Regions from separate parts of the Methylobacterium terrae genome, predicted to be linked through region 1. Evidence: riboswitches for the same ligand, from Rfam matches in the RefSeq annotation. Region 1 holds a riboswitch; the other holds the start of a gene.

Region 1 (7,487 bases):
ATCGAGCCGATCCGCTTCGCGGCCCGCGCCGATCGCGGCACGCGCCGCATCGTCGCCTGCCTGATCCTGATGCTCGCCCTCAACGGGATGACGACGCCGGGCCTGTTCCAGGACTGGAACGTCAACGTGCTCGCCTACGTGGCGGTGCTGGCCACCGCGCGGGCGGCGCGGCGCGAGGCCGAGGCGACGGCGAGCGTGGCCGAGGCGACGATCCCCTCGCCGTCCTACGGCGGGACGGGCCGGGCCTGGCCCGCGGCTTGAAGCCCCTGGGGCAACGGGAATGTCGTCCGCTCCGCTCGTCCCGGAACGGACCACTTCCGCCCCGTAACGAGAGCCTGTGGGAGCCTTGGGCACGTCATGACCATGGTCGAGAACGTCCGAAACGGGCTGCTGATCGGCGCGGGCCCGCGGGGCGAGGAGGGGCGCGAGCCCTGGTTCCTCGATCCGCGGGAGATCCTGCGCACCGTGCGCCTGCGCTGGATCACGGTGCTGCTGCCCGTGCTCCTCCTCCTCGGTCTCGCCGCGGCCTGGACCCACCTGAACCCGCCGCAATACGCGGCCTCGACCCAGATCCTGATCGATCCGCGCGGGCTCCAGGTGGTCAAGGACGGGCTGACGCCGCCGGACCAGGCGAGCGACGCGAGCCTCCTCCTCGTCGACAGCCAGCTCCGGGTCCTGACCTCCGACGACGTGCTCGGCCGCGTCGTCGACCGCTTCGACCTCGCGCAGGATCCCGAGTTCCAGGGCCGCGAGACCCTGCTCGGCGCCCTCAAGGGCCTGGTCGCGCGGCTCACCGGCCGCACCGAGCCCCCGGCCGACCCGCGGCTCGCGGCGCTCAGGATCCTGCGCGACCGGACGGGGGCGCGGCGCCTCGAGCGCAGCTTCGTGCTCGAGCTCGGGGTGACCTCCGAGGACCGCGACAAGGCCGCTCGGCTGGCCCGCGGCGTCGCCGAGACCTACCTCGCCCGCGACGCCGCCACCCGCTCCGACACGACCCGGCGCGCCGGCGAGGCGATCGAGGGCCGGCTCGCCGAATTGCGCGACGCCCTGCGCAAGGCCGAGGACAAGGCGCAAGGATTCCGGGCCAGGCACAACCTCGTCGGCACCCGCGCCCAGCTCGTGAGCGAGCAGCAGCTGACCCAGCTCAGCGACCAGCTCGGCGCCGCCCGGGCGAAGGCGCTCGAGGCCGGCGCCCGCCTGCGCCAGATCGAGGGCGTGCTCGCCGGCGGTCCCTCCGATTCCGTCAACGAGATCGTCCAGAACCCGACGATCACCGCGCTCCGCGGCCAGCTCGCCGGGGTCGAGCGCCTGCGCGCCGACGCCGAGGAGACCTTGGGGAGACGCCATCCGAGCTACCAGGCCGCCCTGGTGCAGGAGAAGGCCGTGCGCGGCACGATCCAGGCCGAGATCCGCCGCATCGCGGCGGCGAGCCGCAACGACTACCAGGCGGCGCTCGCCAGCGCCCGGACCCTCGCCGACACCCTGGAGCGGCGCAAGGCCGACGCCCTGAAGGTCGGCGACGACTTCGTGCAGCTGCGCGAGCTCGAGCGCCAGGTCGAGGCGAGCCGCGCGGTCTACGAGGCCTTCCTGGTCCGCGCCCGGGAGCTGCAGGAGCAGCAGCGCCTCGACACCTCCGCCTCGCGGATCATCTCGCCGGCCTCGCCGCCGGAGAAGCGCCTCGGCCCCCCGACCCCGGTGGTCTTCGCCGCCGCCCTGGTGGCCGGGCTCGGGCTCGGCCTCGTCGGCAGCCTCGGCCTCGAGCTCCTGGCCGGCCGCGTCCGCTCGCGCCGGCGCCTCGAGGGCCATCTCGGCCGCTCCGGCCTCGACGCCCTGCCCCGGGCACCCCGCGGCGTCGCCGGCGCGGGCGCGTTCCGCGCCAGCTTCGGCACCGCGCGGGGCGACGGCTCCTACGAGGTCGCGCTCGCGCGCCTGCGCCACCGCCTCGCCGCCGCCGCGCCGGGGCAGAGGCCGCTCGTCGTCCTCGTCACCGCGGCGGACGACCGGACCGGCAAGTCGGTGCTGGCCCGGGCGCTGGCGCTCTCGGCCGCGTCCGACCGCGAGCGGGTGATCCTCGTCGATACCGACCCGAAGGGCCTCGTCACCCGCGACCTCGGCGCCGCGGCGCCGCGCGACCTCCCCGCGACCCTGCGCGAGCGCGGGACCCTGGGCGAGGCGCTCATCACCCTCGCGTCGGGCCTGCAGGTCCTGCCGCGGCCCTCCGACCTGCCGCGCGACCTCGCCGGCCGGCTCGCCGACGCGCTCCTGCGCAGCGACGCCGACCTCGTCGTCGTCGATCTCGGCCTCGTCGGCGGCAACGTGGTGACCGAGCGCCTCATCGCCGACGAGCGCATCCCGGTCCTCCTCCTCGCGGTGAGCGCCCGGCGCGGCCGGCTGGCCGCGGTCGACAGGGCGCTGAAGGCGATCGGTGCCGGCCGCCGCCCGCGGATCGTCGTCACCGACGTCGGCGCGCGGGACTGATGCAGCGCGCGGTCGGGCTGCCGTCGGGCTGCGCTCCAGATCCTTGTCCAGGTCCTCGTCCAGATCCTTGATCGCGCCGCGTCACGACCCGGCCCGGTCGAGCCCGGCGGCGATCAGCGCCCGGTCGAGGCCGTCGCCGCCGGCCGAGAGCGCCTCGCGCAAGGCGGCCTCGCCGTCATAGACCATCACGTCGCAGGCCTCCTCCACCGGATCCGCACCGCGATGCAGGCAGGTGCGGATCACGTAGCGGCCGTCCGGCGTGCGGTAGAGCGTCTGCGTCACCGGTACGGGGTCGCCGGGCGGACTCGTCGTCCGGCCGATCGGGTCGGCGAACAGGCTCACCGGATCCCGGCCCGGGCGCGGGGCCGGCGCGGAGGAGTCGTGGCTTTCCGGCATCGTCATCCTCCAGTCTTGCAACTCTGACAATGAAGCCGAGTAATAGCGGCGACAATACACCCTACGATCGCCGCCGCGGTCACAATTGACAACTCAGAGTTATATCTGCGCACCGAAACGCACTCGCTGAACTCTGGCGAACGGCGCCATGACAGCGCAAGCCGCGGTTCGACGCATCCCCGTTTTAGGGCATGACTGGTGCAGGAGTCAGGTTTTCACAGGTAAAGTGTGCGCAGGCCGCGCCGTTACGCGTCGAGCGCACCGTCGTCGAGGGGCGCGATCGGCTCGTCCTTGATCTGGTCGAGGGCGAGCGCGGTGCGCACCGTGCGCACGTTGGGCAGGCCGGTGAGGTGGCCGACGAGCTGCTGGAAGGCGCCGAGATTCGGCGCGACGCATTTGAGCAGGAAGTCGGTCTCGCCCGAGAGGGTCCAGCACTCGCGCACCAGCGGCCAGCCGCGCATCTCCGCCGCGAAGGCGGCGAGCTCCGCCTGGCCCTGCGCGGCGAGCTGCACCATGGCGAAGCACACCACCTCGTAGCCGAGCGCCTTGGGCTCGAGGAGCGCCCGGTAGCCGCGGATGATGCCGGCCTCCTCGAGCGCGCGGACCCGGCGCAGGCAGGGCGGCGCCGACAGGCCGACGCGCCGCGCCAGCTCCACGTTGGTGATGGAGCCGTCGGCCTGCAGCTCCCGGAGGATCGCCCAGTCGATGGCGTCGAGGCGGGCGGGCAAGGCGGCTACGCGATCCTGGCGGGTGACGGGTCGAGGGTGAGTAGCCGCCCGGCGGGGCCGGCACAAGGCGCCCGCACGGTGCGCGCGGTCTCGCGGCCCGTTGCTCCGCGCCGGCTCGTCTCTTATGGGGGATGTCCCGCGTGACTGGCGAGGTTCAAGGTGGTCCGACCACCGGGGAGCGCGGGCATCGTTTCCGCCGCTCGCCTGGGCACCCTTCCCGAGCCGACCACGGGGTGACCCATGAACGCCGCACTGTCGAACGCCGCACTCTCGAACGCCGGACCCGCCGCCGCCTCGCCGGACGCGCCGACCGGATCCCTGCCCGAGGTGCTGGATCGCCTCGACCGCCTGACCGACTGGGAGAAGCGGCCGCGGGGCGGGATGCGGGTCGGGCTCGCGCCGATGCGCGACCTGCTGCACCGGCTCGGCGCGCCGCAGGCGCGCCTGAAGGTCGTCCATGTCGGCGGCACCAAGGGCAAGGGCTCGGTCTGCGCGCTCGTCGAGGCCGGGCTGATGCGGGCGGGCCTGCGGGTCGGGCGCTACGCCTCGCCCCACGTCGAGGCGATTACCGAGCGGGTCTGCCTCCAGGGCCGGCCGGTCGAGGATGCCGTGCTCGCCGGGGCGCTGGCCCGGGCGCTCGACGCCCACGAGGCGGCGCGCCGCGACGGCACCGCGGGCCTCGAGGCGACCTGGTTCGACGTCCTGACCGCCGCGGGCCTCGCGATCTTCGGCGAGGCCGGACTCGACTGGGCGGTGGTCGAGGTCGGGCTCGGCGGGCGCCTCGATTCGACCAACGCGGTCGACGGCGCGGTCGCGGTCGTCACCAATGTCGGGCTCGAGCACACCGAGATTCTCGGCACCACCCGCGCGGCCATCGCCGCCGAGAAGGTCGGCATCCTCAAGCCCGGCGCGGCGCTCGTCACCACCCTCGCTCCCGACGACGAGGCCGGTGCCGTCCTGGCCGCGCGCGCCGCCGCCCTCGGCTGCCCGGTCCTGCGGCCGACGCTTCCGGACGCGGGCTCGATCGCCGGGGAGAACGCGGCGCTCGCCGGCCTCGTCCTCGACCGTCTCGGCGCCGGCGGGGCGTGCGGCCGCGACGGCGCGCGGCTCGGCGCGGACCTCCTCGATGCCGAAACGTGCGCGGGCGCCCGCCTGCCCGGGCGGCTCGAGCGCCGGGTCGTCCCGACCGCGCGCGGCCCGGTGCCGGCGGTGCTCGACGGCGCCCACGTGCCGTTCAACCTCGCGGCGGTCCTGCGCGACCTCGATCGCGACCCGGGCCTCCCGGGGACCTGCACCGCGCTCGTGGCGCTCGCCGGCGACAAGGACGCGGCGGGGTTTTTCGCCGTGCTGGCCCGGCACGCCGCGGCGGTCGTGTGCACCGAGATGCCGGAACGGCGCGGCCACGGCGCTGCGGCGCTCCGGGCGCTCGCCGCCGCCGAGGGGCTGGAGGCCGAGGCGGTGGCGATCCCGGACGCGGCGCTCGCCCGGGCGGCGGACCTCGCCGCCCGGCGCGGCGGCTGGCTGCTGGTGACCGGCTCGCTCCACCTCGTCGGTGCGCTGCGGGCGGCGACCGAGGCGCCCTGAGCGCGGGCCCGGCGTCGTGATCGCGTGCGGAGGGCGGGACGCGGACGTCCCGCGACGGCGACGAGGGGCGGGGGCGCGAGGCCGGTCCGCTCACTGGCTCGCCGGCACGTATAGCTGTCGTGAGTACCACGGGAGCGAGACGGCGCTCACCAGCTGCTGCGAGCCGTCGAAGATCTTGCCGAGCAGGCCGCCCGAGGCCCTGAAGGTGAGGCCCCTCGCCTTGTCGACGCCGTTCGGCGCGCTCGCCAGGACGACCAGCCCCTGATCGATCCGGTAGGTCCGCCGGACCCGGCCGTCGACCGCCGAGACGTTGCGCGAATCGGCCTGCACGCGGCTCGGCTGGGAGCGCTCGTAGCCGATCTGGAACGCGATCTGCTCGCCGCCCTCGCCCGCGACCGACCATGTCTCCTCGACGCTCCCCTTCAGGTTCGTCGCCCGCAGGGTCCTCTCGACCGTCACCTTCGCCGGCTTGCCGACCTTGTAGAAACCGGGCGCGGTCTCGCCATCGCCGTAGGCCTCGACGATGGCGAAGGCCGTCTCCGCGGCGTTCCTGGCCGGAACCGACAGGATGACGGTCGCCTCTTCTCCTCCGACCGGCTTGCCGCCCTGGTCGATCGTCGCCAGTCGTTCGGCGAACACGATGGAGAGATTGGCTCCCTTGGCGGGTCCTTGCGCGACCGGCGCGAGTGTCCATCCCTCCGGCAGGAGCTTCTGCACGACGTCGTCCCTGACTTTGAAGGTGAGCACCGTGCGGGTCTCGACGGCGGCCCCGGAATAGACGCCCAACGTCTCGGCGGGCGGCAGGGGCGCCTGGGCGAGCGCCGGAATTCCACAGGTGACGACGAGGATAGAAGCGAGCAAGGCGCACCGCATGGCAGCTGTCCCCTTCCTATGCCATCTCTGACTGAGCCACTATCCGCGCGATACTGACATCAGACAAGAAATAACGTGTAATCGATCTCGCATTCGGCCCTCGAACGGTCAGCCGACCTGGTCGAGCGGCAGGTGGGGACGAGGGAACGTCTCGCGCAGGCACGAGCCGCCTCGCGCTCGCGGCATCGCGCCGCGATCGGGCGTTGTCCTAGCGCAGCAACGCCAGCGCCAGCGGCACCAGCACCGCGGTCAGGAAGGCGTTGAGCCCCATCGCGATGCCCGCGAAGGTGCCGGCGACCTCGCTGACCTGGAAGGCGCGGGCGGTGCCGATGCCGTGGGCGGCGAGGCCCGCCGCGAAGCCGCGGGCGCGGTAATCCCGGATGCCGAGGCGGTCGAGGAGCGGCGTCACCATGATGGCGCCGAGGATGCCGGTGAGGATGACCAGCACGGCGGTCAGCGTCGGATCGCCGCCCAGCGCCGAGGTGATGCCCATGGCGACGCTGGCGGTGACGGATTTCGGCGCGAGCGCGATCAGGATCGAATCCGGCACGCCCAGCAGCTTCGCGGTGCCGATGCCGGTGGCGAGCGCCACCGTGGAGCCGACCACGAGGGCCGCCAGCATCGGCACCAGCACCCGGGTCACGGTCTTGCGGTGCTCGTAGAGCGGGATCGCCAGGGCGACCGTGGCGGGACCGAGCAGGAAGTGCACGAACTGCGCGCCCTCGAAATACACCGCGTAGGGCGTGCGGGTGACGACCAGGACGAGGCCGACCATCCAGATCGCGTGCAGCACGGGGTTCGCGAGCGGGTGGCGGCCGGTGGCGGCCGACACCCGGTCGGCGACGACGTAGGCGGTGAGCGTCACGGTGAGCCACAGGAGCGGCGTGCGCGACAGGAACACCCAGAGGGCGAAATCCCCGGTCACCGCCTGGTCCTCATCGCCCCGTCCTCATCGCCCGACCCGTCTGGCGACGTACGAGAAAGTGGAGACGGTGGCGACGAGGGCGAGCGCCGTCGAGACCACCAGCGCCACCGCGAGGGCGACGCCGTGGGCGGCCAGGACGTCGAGCCGGCCGATCACGCCCGCGCCCGCCGGCACGAACAGCAGCGACAGGTGGGCGAGCAGCCCCTTGCCGGTGCGCTCGAGCGTGCCGTCGACGAGGGGAGCCGGAAGGCCGCCGGGGCGCCGGTCGCGCAGGGCGAGCACCCCGAGGAGGAGCGCCATGCCGACGACCGGGCCCGGGACGGGGAGCGCGAAGGTCCGAGCCAGGATCTCGCCGGCGAGCTGGCACAGCAGCAGCAGGGTCAGGCTGAGGATCATGACGCCGCGAGCGCCCCCGCGCCCTCCCCCGTCCCGGCTCCGGCGAGCCAGTGGTCGAGGAAGGCGTCGAGCCAGGCCGCGACGCGGCCGTCATGCATCAGCCGGCC
Region 2 (7,487 bases), 840 kb from region 1:
GTGGGGGGGAGCGCCGAGGACGCGGTCGAGGGGGCCGAGATCGTCGTCACCATGCTGCCGGCGGGGCGTCACGTGCTCGCGGTCTACGACGCGGTGCTGCCGCACGTGGCCGAGGGCGCGCTGATGATCGACTGCTCGACCATCGACGTCGCCAGCGCCCGGGCGGCCCACGACAAGGCGCGCGAGCGCGGGCTCGCCGGCCTCGACGCCCCGGTCTCCGGCGGCGTCGGCGGGGCCAAGGGCGCGACCCTGACCTTCATGGCGGGGGGCTCCCCGGAGGCCTTCGCCCGGGCCGAGCCGGTGCTGGCGAGGATGGGCCGCAAGGTCGTGCATTGCGGCGAGGCCGGCGCCGGCCAGGCGGCCAAGATCTGCAACAACATGATCCTCGGCATCTCGATGATCGGCGTCGCCGAGGCCTTCGTGCTGGCGGAGAAGCTCGGCCTCTCGCACCAGGCCCTGTTCGACGTCGCCTCGACCTCCTCGGGCCAGTGCTGGTCGCTCACCACCTACTGCCCGGTCCCGGGTCCCGTCCCGGCCTCGCCGGCCAACAATGACTACAAGCCGGGCTTCGCCGCCGCCCTGATGCTGAAGGACCTGCGCCTGTCGCAGGAGGCCGCGACGAGCGCCGGCGCCGCGACGCCGCTCGGCGCGCACGCGGAGGCCATCTACGCCGCCTTCGAGGCGGCGGGGCAGGGGGGCACCGACTTCTCGGGCATCATCCGCCACCTGCGGGAGGCGGGGCGGGAGTAGCCCCGCCGCCGGCACCGGGTCGCACGCGCGCTCCGCCCGGTCGAGCGGGCGCAAACGACGCCGGTCTCAGCGCTCGGCCACGGCGATCAGGGCGGTGGAGGCGATCGGCAGGATGGGGCGCCCCGCCGCCAGCCGGTGCGCTTCGGCGACGACCGCCGCCTGGTCCGCGTCGCTCAGGCCCGTCCAGTCGGGCGACAGGCCGAACACCGTGTCGGGCGCGTCGAGCCTCGCGACGGCGAGCTCGTAGTCGAAGACGGCCCGGGTGATCCGCGGGGCGCGGTAGCCCGCCGCGACCATCTCCCGGGAAAGCCGGTCCGGATCGCCCAAGGCCGTCGCGCCCTCGGGCATCGGCATCGCCTCGCGGTCGGGAAACAGCGTCTCGCGGATCCGGCGGAGCAGCAGGAAGGTGGCCGCACCCTGCTCCTGCCACGTCGCCACGACGCCGTGGCCGCCGGGCTTCGTGACCCGGGCCATCTCGGCGAGCCCCCGGCGCCAATCGGGGAACATGATCACCCCGAAGATCGAGAATACGGCATCGAAGCCGGCATCCGGCAGGGCGAGGGCCTGCCCGTCCATCACCGCCGCCTCGATGGTCGGGCACCGCGAGGCCGCGACGCGGGCGACCATGCCGGGCGAGAAATCGATCGCCAGCACCTGCGCGCCCGTCCGTGCCGCGGCGCGCGCCAGGGCGCCCGTCCCCGTCGCGACGTCGAGGATCCGGCTGTCGGAAGTCAGCGCCACCCGCGCGAGCGCCGCCTCGGCGAAGCGCGCGGTGAACGGGTGGGCGGTCTCCTCGTAATGCTCGGCGACCTTGTCCCACCGGGCGGGGTCCTCGAACTCGCGCATCGTCGGCGTCTCCTCGTCATGTAACTCCAAAAGTATCGTAAGAGGTCGCGCTTGCCAATCCGGTCGGTGCGTGGAGGATGGCGGCGTGCGCACCGACAGCCGCCTCTCCCGAACGCTCCACGTGCTCCTCCACATGGCACGGAGCGACGCGCCGATGACCTCCGAGGCGATCGGGCGGATGCTGGGCACGAATCCGGTCGTCGTCCGCCGTACGATGGCGGGGCTGCGCAAGGCCGGTTACGTCAGGTCGGAGAAGGGGCACGGCGGCGGGTGGACCCTCGCCGCGAACCTGGAAGACGTGTCGCTGCTCGACGTGCATCGCGCCGTCGGCGGCCCGCGCCTCTTCGCGATCGGCAGCGATCGCCCGGATCCCGCCTGCGCCGTCGAGAGGGTCGTGAACGAGGCGGTGGAGGGGACCTTGCGGGAGGCCGAGGCGCTGCTGGTCGCGCGGCTGGCCTCGGTCAGCCTCGCGGAACTGGCGCGCGGCTTCGATGCGCGGTGTCGCCCGGCCGGGTCCGGGGCGGCGGCGGTCTGCGAGTGAGGCGGCCCGCCCATCCGCCGGGGAGTCTGCCCGCGCTGCTCCGCTGAATGGAACCCGGTGGATGCGAGAGCCGGGAGGTTCAAGCAAAAACGGCCGCCGGGCGATCTGCCCCGCGGCCGTGAAGAGAGGCGGGCCTTGAGCAGGCCCGCCGATGCGGCTCAGCCGATCCGGGGATCAGAGGCCGTTGAACTTGTAGCTGAACCCGGCGCGGACGAGGTTGCCCTCGGTGTGGAAGCGCGAGGTGTAGGAGCCGCGCGGCTGGGCGGCGGCGGCCACCGTGAGGCCGGTGTTGTTGACGAGCACGTTGCGGCTGCCGAGGTCGTAGTGGAGGTACTCGGCCTTGATCGTCACGGCCTGGGACTGGATGCCGAGCAGGCCGAGCAGGCTGAAGCGGGCCAGGAACGAGTCGGTCGGGAGCGCGTACTCGATGCCGCCGCCATAGGCGTAGCCGGTCTCGAGCTGGTTGTAGCGGCCGCTATAGGCGAGCGCCAGCGGCGGGGTGGCGCCGGCCGTGGTGTAGAAGTTGGCGCGGTAATCGACGCCGCCATAGGCGAAGCCGCCCATGCCGTAGACGAAGACGCGGTCAAAGGCGTAGCCGACGCGGCCGACGACGGTGCCGAGCCAGGACAGCTCCTGGCGGAAGGCGCTCGGGTCGGAGAAGCCGCCATTCGCGGCGAGCTGCGGGCCGAGGTAGAAGGTGTTCTTGTGGAGGTCGGTCCAGGCCCAGTCGGCCTGGACGCCGACCACGAAGCCCGAGCCCGGCGTGAACTGGTAGTTGTAGCCGAAGCCGCCGCCGATGTTGGCCAGCCCGTCCTGCTCGTTGCGCACCGACGGCGGGCGACGCAGGGTCGCGACGTTGCCGATCGTGTTGGTCGGCGCCACGTCGTTGCCGATCGTGGTGATGCGCTGGCGGTCGGTGAAGGTGTAGTCGGTGTGCAGGCCGGCGTAGAAGCCGGTCCAGGTGAAGACCGGCACGGCCGTGAAGACCGGCGGCGGGGCGACGCGGCGCGGCAGGTCGGCCGCGGAGGCCGCTCCGGCGAGGAGCGACGTCGCGGCGCCGGCGAGCATGAGCTTCTTGATCACTGGAATACGCCCCGGTTGAACGGATATATGCCGGGACGCTACCTTGACCGTGGCCGGGCGCCTATGACCGCGGCGCCACACCCGCCTGTCGACCGCCACGGTTTCTGAATTTTTTCCGTGCGCTGCCGCACGGTCCCGGCAAGAACCGCCGGTGCACCCGACCGGCCAATCCCGAGGATCCATGCCCGCACGAGACGAATCGAGGCCGCGGGCCCTGATGATCCAGGGCACCGGCTCGGATGTCGGCAAGTCGCTGATCGTCGCCGGGCTCGCCCGCCTCTACGCGCGACGGGGCCTGCGGGTGCGGCCGTTCAAGCCGCAGAACATGTCGAACAACGCCGCCGTGACGGCCGACGGCGGCGAGATCGGCCGCGCCCAGGCGCTCCAGGCCCGGGCGGCGGGCGTGGCGCCCTCGGTCCACATGAACCCGGTGCTCCTCAAGCCCCAGAGCGAGACCGGCTCCCAGGTGGTGGTGCAGGGGCGGATGGTCGGCACCGCGCGGGCCCGCGAGTACCAGGCCTGGAAGCCGCGCCTCCTTGCGGCGGTCGTCGAGAGCTTCGGGCGGCTGCGGGCGGAATCCGACCTGGTGCTGGTCGAGGGCGCGGGCTCGGCCTCCGAGGTCAACCTGCGCCGCGGCGACATCGCCAATATGGGGTTTGCCCGCGCCACCGGGACGCCGGTGGTGCTGCTCGGCGACATCGACCGCGGCGGGGTGATCGCGAGCCTCGTCGGCACGAAGGCGGTGATCGATCCCGAGGATGCCGCGATGGTGCGGGGCTTCCTCGTCAACCGCTTCCGGGGCGACCCGTCGCTGTTTGCCGACGGCATGGGGCTCATCGCCGCCCGCACCGGCTGGGAGGCGCTCGGGCTGATCCCGCACTTCCCCGAGGCCGCCCGGCTGCCGGCGGAGGACGTGATGGGGCTGAAAGGGGCCGAGCGGCCGGGTGGGAGGGTCGTGGCGGTGCCGGTCCTGCCCCGCATCGCCAATTTCGACGATCTCGACCCCTTGCGGGCCGAGCCGGGGGTGAGCGTGGTGCTGGTCGATCCCGGCCGGCCGATCCCGCCGGCCGACCTCGTGCTGCTGCCGGGCTCGAAGACCACGATCCCCGACCTCGCCTTCCTGCGCGCGCAAGGCTGGGACATCGACATCCTGGCCCATCGCCGCCGGGGCGGGCGGGTGCTCGGCCTGTGCGGCGGCTACCAGATGCTCGGCACGACCCTGAGCGACCCGCAGGGCATCGAGGGCCCGCCCGGCACGGTGGCGGGCCTCGGCCTCCTCGACGTGGCGACGGTGATGACCGCCGAGAAGCGGCTGGCCGCGGCGAGCGGCGTGAGCCTGCCGGACGGGACCCCGTTCACCGGCTACGAGATGCATGTCGGCGAGACCGGCGGGCCCGACGCCGCCCGGCCGCTGCTGCGCCTCGCCGACGGCCGCACCGACGGCGCGGTCTCCGCCGACGGGCTCGTCAGCGGCACCTACGTCCACGGGCTGTTCTCCGACGAGGGCCAGCGCGCCCTGTGGCTGGCCCGCCTCGGCGCCGCGCCGGGCCCGGAGGCTTACGAGGCGGTGATCGAGGGCGTGCTCGACCGCCTCGCCGACCACCTCGAGGCGCATGTCGATTGCGACCGGCTGCTGGCGCTGGCGGTCTAGAGCTCAGCGCCGAGCCGCGCGTTCGGCGGATGCGAGAGACCGGGTTCAGACCGCCCGCTTCAGCGGCGAGCCTCCGTCATCATCCGGACGGCCAGCGCGGCCAGCACCGTTCCCATGATCCAGCGCTGCACGACCGCGAAGGACGGCCGGCGGGTCAGGAACAGCGCGATTGATCCGGCCGCGACCGCGATGGTCGCGTTGACGAGGACGCTGATGACGATCTGCGTCGCGCCGAGCACGAGGGCCTGGCCCAGCACGCCGCCGGCCGCGGGATCGATGAACTGCGGCAGCAGCGAGAGATACATGACCGCGATCTTCGGATTGAGCAGGTTGGTCAGGAGGCCCATGAGGAACAGCTTTCGCGGGCTGTCCTTCGGCAGGTTCTTGACCTCGAAGGGCGAGCGTCCGCCGGGCCGGACGGCCTGCCACGCGAGCCAGAGCAGGTAGAGCGCGCCACCGATGCGGATCGCGTCGTAGGCGTAGGGCACTGCGAGGACGAAGGCGGTGATGCCGAGGGCCGCGCAGAGCATGTAGAAGACGAAGCCCAAGGCCACGCCGCCGAGGGAGATCAAACCCGCGATCCTGCCCTGGCAGATGGAGCGCGAGATCAGGTAGATCATGTTGGGCCCAGGCGTCAGGACCATGCCGAGCGCGATCGCCGCGAAAGCAAGAAGGTTGCTCAAGGTGGGCATCACTGTTCCATTGCAGGAGGATGCCCAGACGCGCGGCGATGTCCGCTCGCGCTCCCCGATGGTTGCCCATCTCCAGCGTCAGTCACGCGAGGTCGTCGGATCCTACCGCCATGGCTCCCGCACGGAAAGCCCCGGCTGAGATCCCGGCGCTCGAGGACACCAGCACAGGCGTCGCCGGACGCCTCCGACCGGATCCGCGCGACCGTCCCGGTTGCCGCCACCGGTTTCTGCGGACGGCACGGAACAGTGTGACGCCGCGGCAGTTCGCACACGGCCGTGGTCTCGGTTAGAGGAGATCGACGGCCCCGGTTCCGTGCCGGCGGCTCCCTCCTGTGTGCGGTCTATAGCGACGTGACGATCCTGAAACGCGCGCGGCGCCTCGCGGAGACGGGGCGCCAGTGGTTCGTGCCTCCGCCCGGCCCGGTCGCCTGGACCCGGGCCTACAATTGCGGAATCCTGGTCGCCCTCAACCCGGAGGCCGATCCGGACGCGGTCGAGCTGGCCCTGGCGCGGGGCTCCGAGCGTGAGCACGCGCTGCCGGTCGACCGCCGCTTCGTCGAGGACGGCACCGCCTACCTGCACGCCGCCCTCGATCCGGCGCTCCTCGCTGGTCCGGCGACGCTGCGCCTGACGGTGACCGAGCCGGGCCGCGCCGACCAGCAGCGGATCGCGGTCGGGCCGGGATGCCACGCGGTCCACCTCGACGGCGTCGTCGGCGGCGTGCTGACGGGCTGGGTCTCGTCCTTGTCCGCCGAGCCGCTGCCGGCCGTGCACCTCGTCGTCGACGGGCTCGAGGGCGAGCCGGTCCGGCCCGGGCTCTACCGTCCGGAGCTGCGCTTCGGCGGGCGCGAGGGCGGCTGGAACGGCTTTCGCCTGAGCCTGCCGGCCTGGGCCCTCGACGGGCGGCCCCACGGCATCGCGGTGCGGGCCGGCGACACCGTGGCGGATCTCGGCGCCTACGCCCCGCGGCTGCGCTCCAGCCTCCACGTCGAGGCCCCGAGCCGCGTCACCGGCTGGGTCTTCGACGCCGCCGGGCCCGACAGGCCGAGCACCGTGCGGGCGGTGCGCGACGGCGAGGAGGTGGCGCAGGTCGAGACCCACCCGCGGGCCGACCTGCTGGAGCTGTTCGGCCGCCACTCGGCCGCCTTCGCCTTCCCGCCCGGCGCGCTCACGCCCGGCACCGACCTCGCGGTCGGCCCCGTCGGGGCCGGCGAGGTCATCGGCCACCTGCGCGGCACCATCGAGCTCGCCCGGGCGGAGGCGCGGGCGCTCCTCCTGCCCAACGACCCGGCGGCGACGCGCGACGAGCGCCTGGCCCTGCGCGAGCGCCTCGTCGCGGCGATCCGGCCCGGGGGCGGCGCGCGCCTCGTCCTCGCCGAGCCGGCGGCGCCCGAGCCGGTGCCGGAGAGCGGCCGCACGCCGCCCCCGGCCTGCGCGATCGTGCCGGTCTATAACGGCCTGTCCGACCTCGAGGCCTGCCTCGCTTCGCTGCTGCCGCAGCTCGCCCCCGGGCGGATGCGCGCCCTGGTGATCGACGATGCCTCGCCCGATCCGGCGGTCACCCGCGCCCTCGACGACCTCGCGGCCGCGGGGCATCCGGCCCTGACGGTGCTGCGCAACCGCGAGAATCTCGGCTTCATCGGCACGGTCAACGGCGGCCTCGCCCTGCTCGAGCCCGGCGAGGACTGCGTCCTCGTCAACGCCGACACGGTGCTGGCGCCCCGGGCGCTGGAGAAGCTCGCCCGCGCCTGCCACCGCCGCCCCGGCATCGCCAGCGCCACGCCGCTCTCGAACAACGCCACCATCCTGGGCTTCCCGGGCATGCCGGAGGCGCAAGGGCCGCTCCTCGGGCTGCCCCCCGCGGCGATCGACGCCGCCCTCGAGGCGGCAGGGTTCGGCGCCGTCACGATCCCGACGGGGGTCG

The links. Region 1 has a riboswitch for ZMP and ZTP ahead of DK419_RS05425 (bifunctional folylpolyglutamate synthase/dihydrofolate synthase). Riboswitches for the same ligand answer to the same signal wherever they lie in the genome.
Region 2: linked by a shared signal. The riboswitch ahead of DK419_RS01645 (LysE family translocator) and the one ahead of DK419_RS05425 (bifunctional folylpolyglutamate synthase/dihydrofolate synthase) in region 1 are both predicted to bind ZMP and ZTP.

The regions. Positions count from the first base shown of each region.
Region 1 covers NZ_CP029553.1:1,208,014-1,215,500, reverse strand. Annotated here, with positions in the region: gene DK419_RS05445 (O-antigen ligase family protein) at 1-261, shown strand, start outside; gene DK419_RS05440 (GumC family protein) at 358-2,478, shown strand; gene DK419_RS05435 (hypothetical protein) at 2,560-2,874, opposite strand; gene DK419_RS05430 (Lrp/AsnC family transcriptional regulator) at 3,120-3,602, opposite strand; ZMP/ZTP riboswitch at 3,733-3,819, shown strand; gene DK419_RS05425 (bifunctional folylpolyglutamate synthase/dihydrofolate synthase) at 3,843-5,186, shown strand; gene DK419_RS05420 (hypothetical protein) at 5,277-6,047, opposite strand; gene DK419_RS05415 (LrgB family protein) at 6,268-6,984, opposite strand; gene DK419_RS05410 (CidA/LrgA family protein) at 7,009-7,380, opposite strand; gene DK419_RS05405 (glutamine amidotransferase) at 7,377-7,487, opposite strand, start outside.
Region 2 covers NZ_CP029553.1:372,453-379,939, reverse strand. Annotated here, with positions in the region: gene mmsB (3-hydroxyisobutyrate dehydrogenase) at 1-750, shown strand, start outside; gene DK419_RS01665 (class I SAM-dependent methyltransferase) at 817-1,596, opposite strand; gene DK419_RS01660 (Rrf2 family transcriptional regulator) at 1,682-2,137, shown strand; gene DK419_RS01655 (outer membrane protein) at 2,312-3,220, opposite strand; gene DK419_RS01650 (cobyric acid synthase) at 3,438-4,871, shown strand; gene DK419_RS01645 (LysE family translocator) at 4,931-5,563, opposite strand; ZMP/ZTP riboswitch at 5,579-5,659, opposite strand; gene DK419_RS01640 (glycosyltransferase) at 5,915-7,487, shown strand, end outside.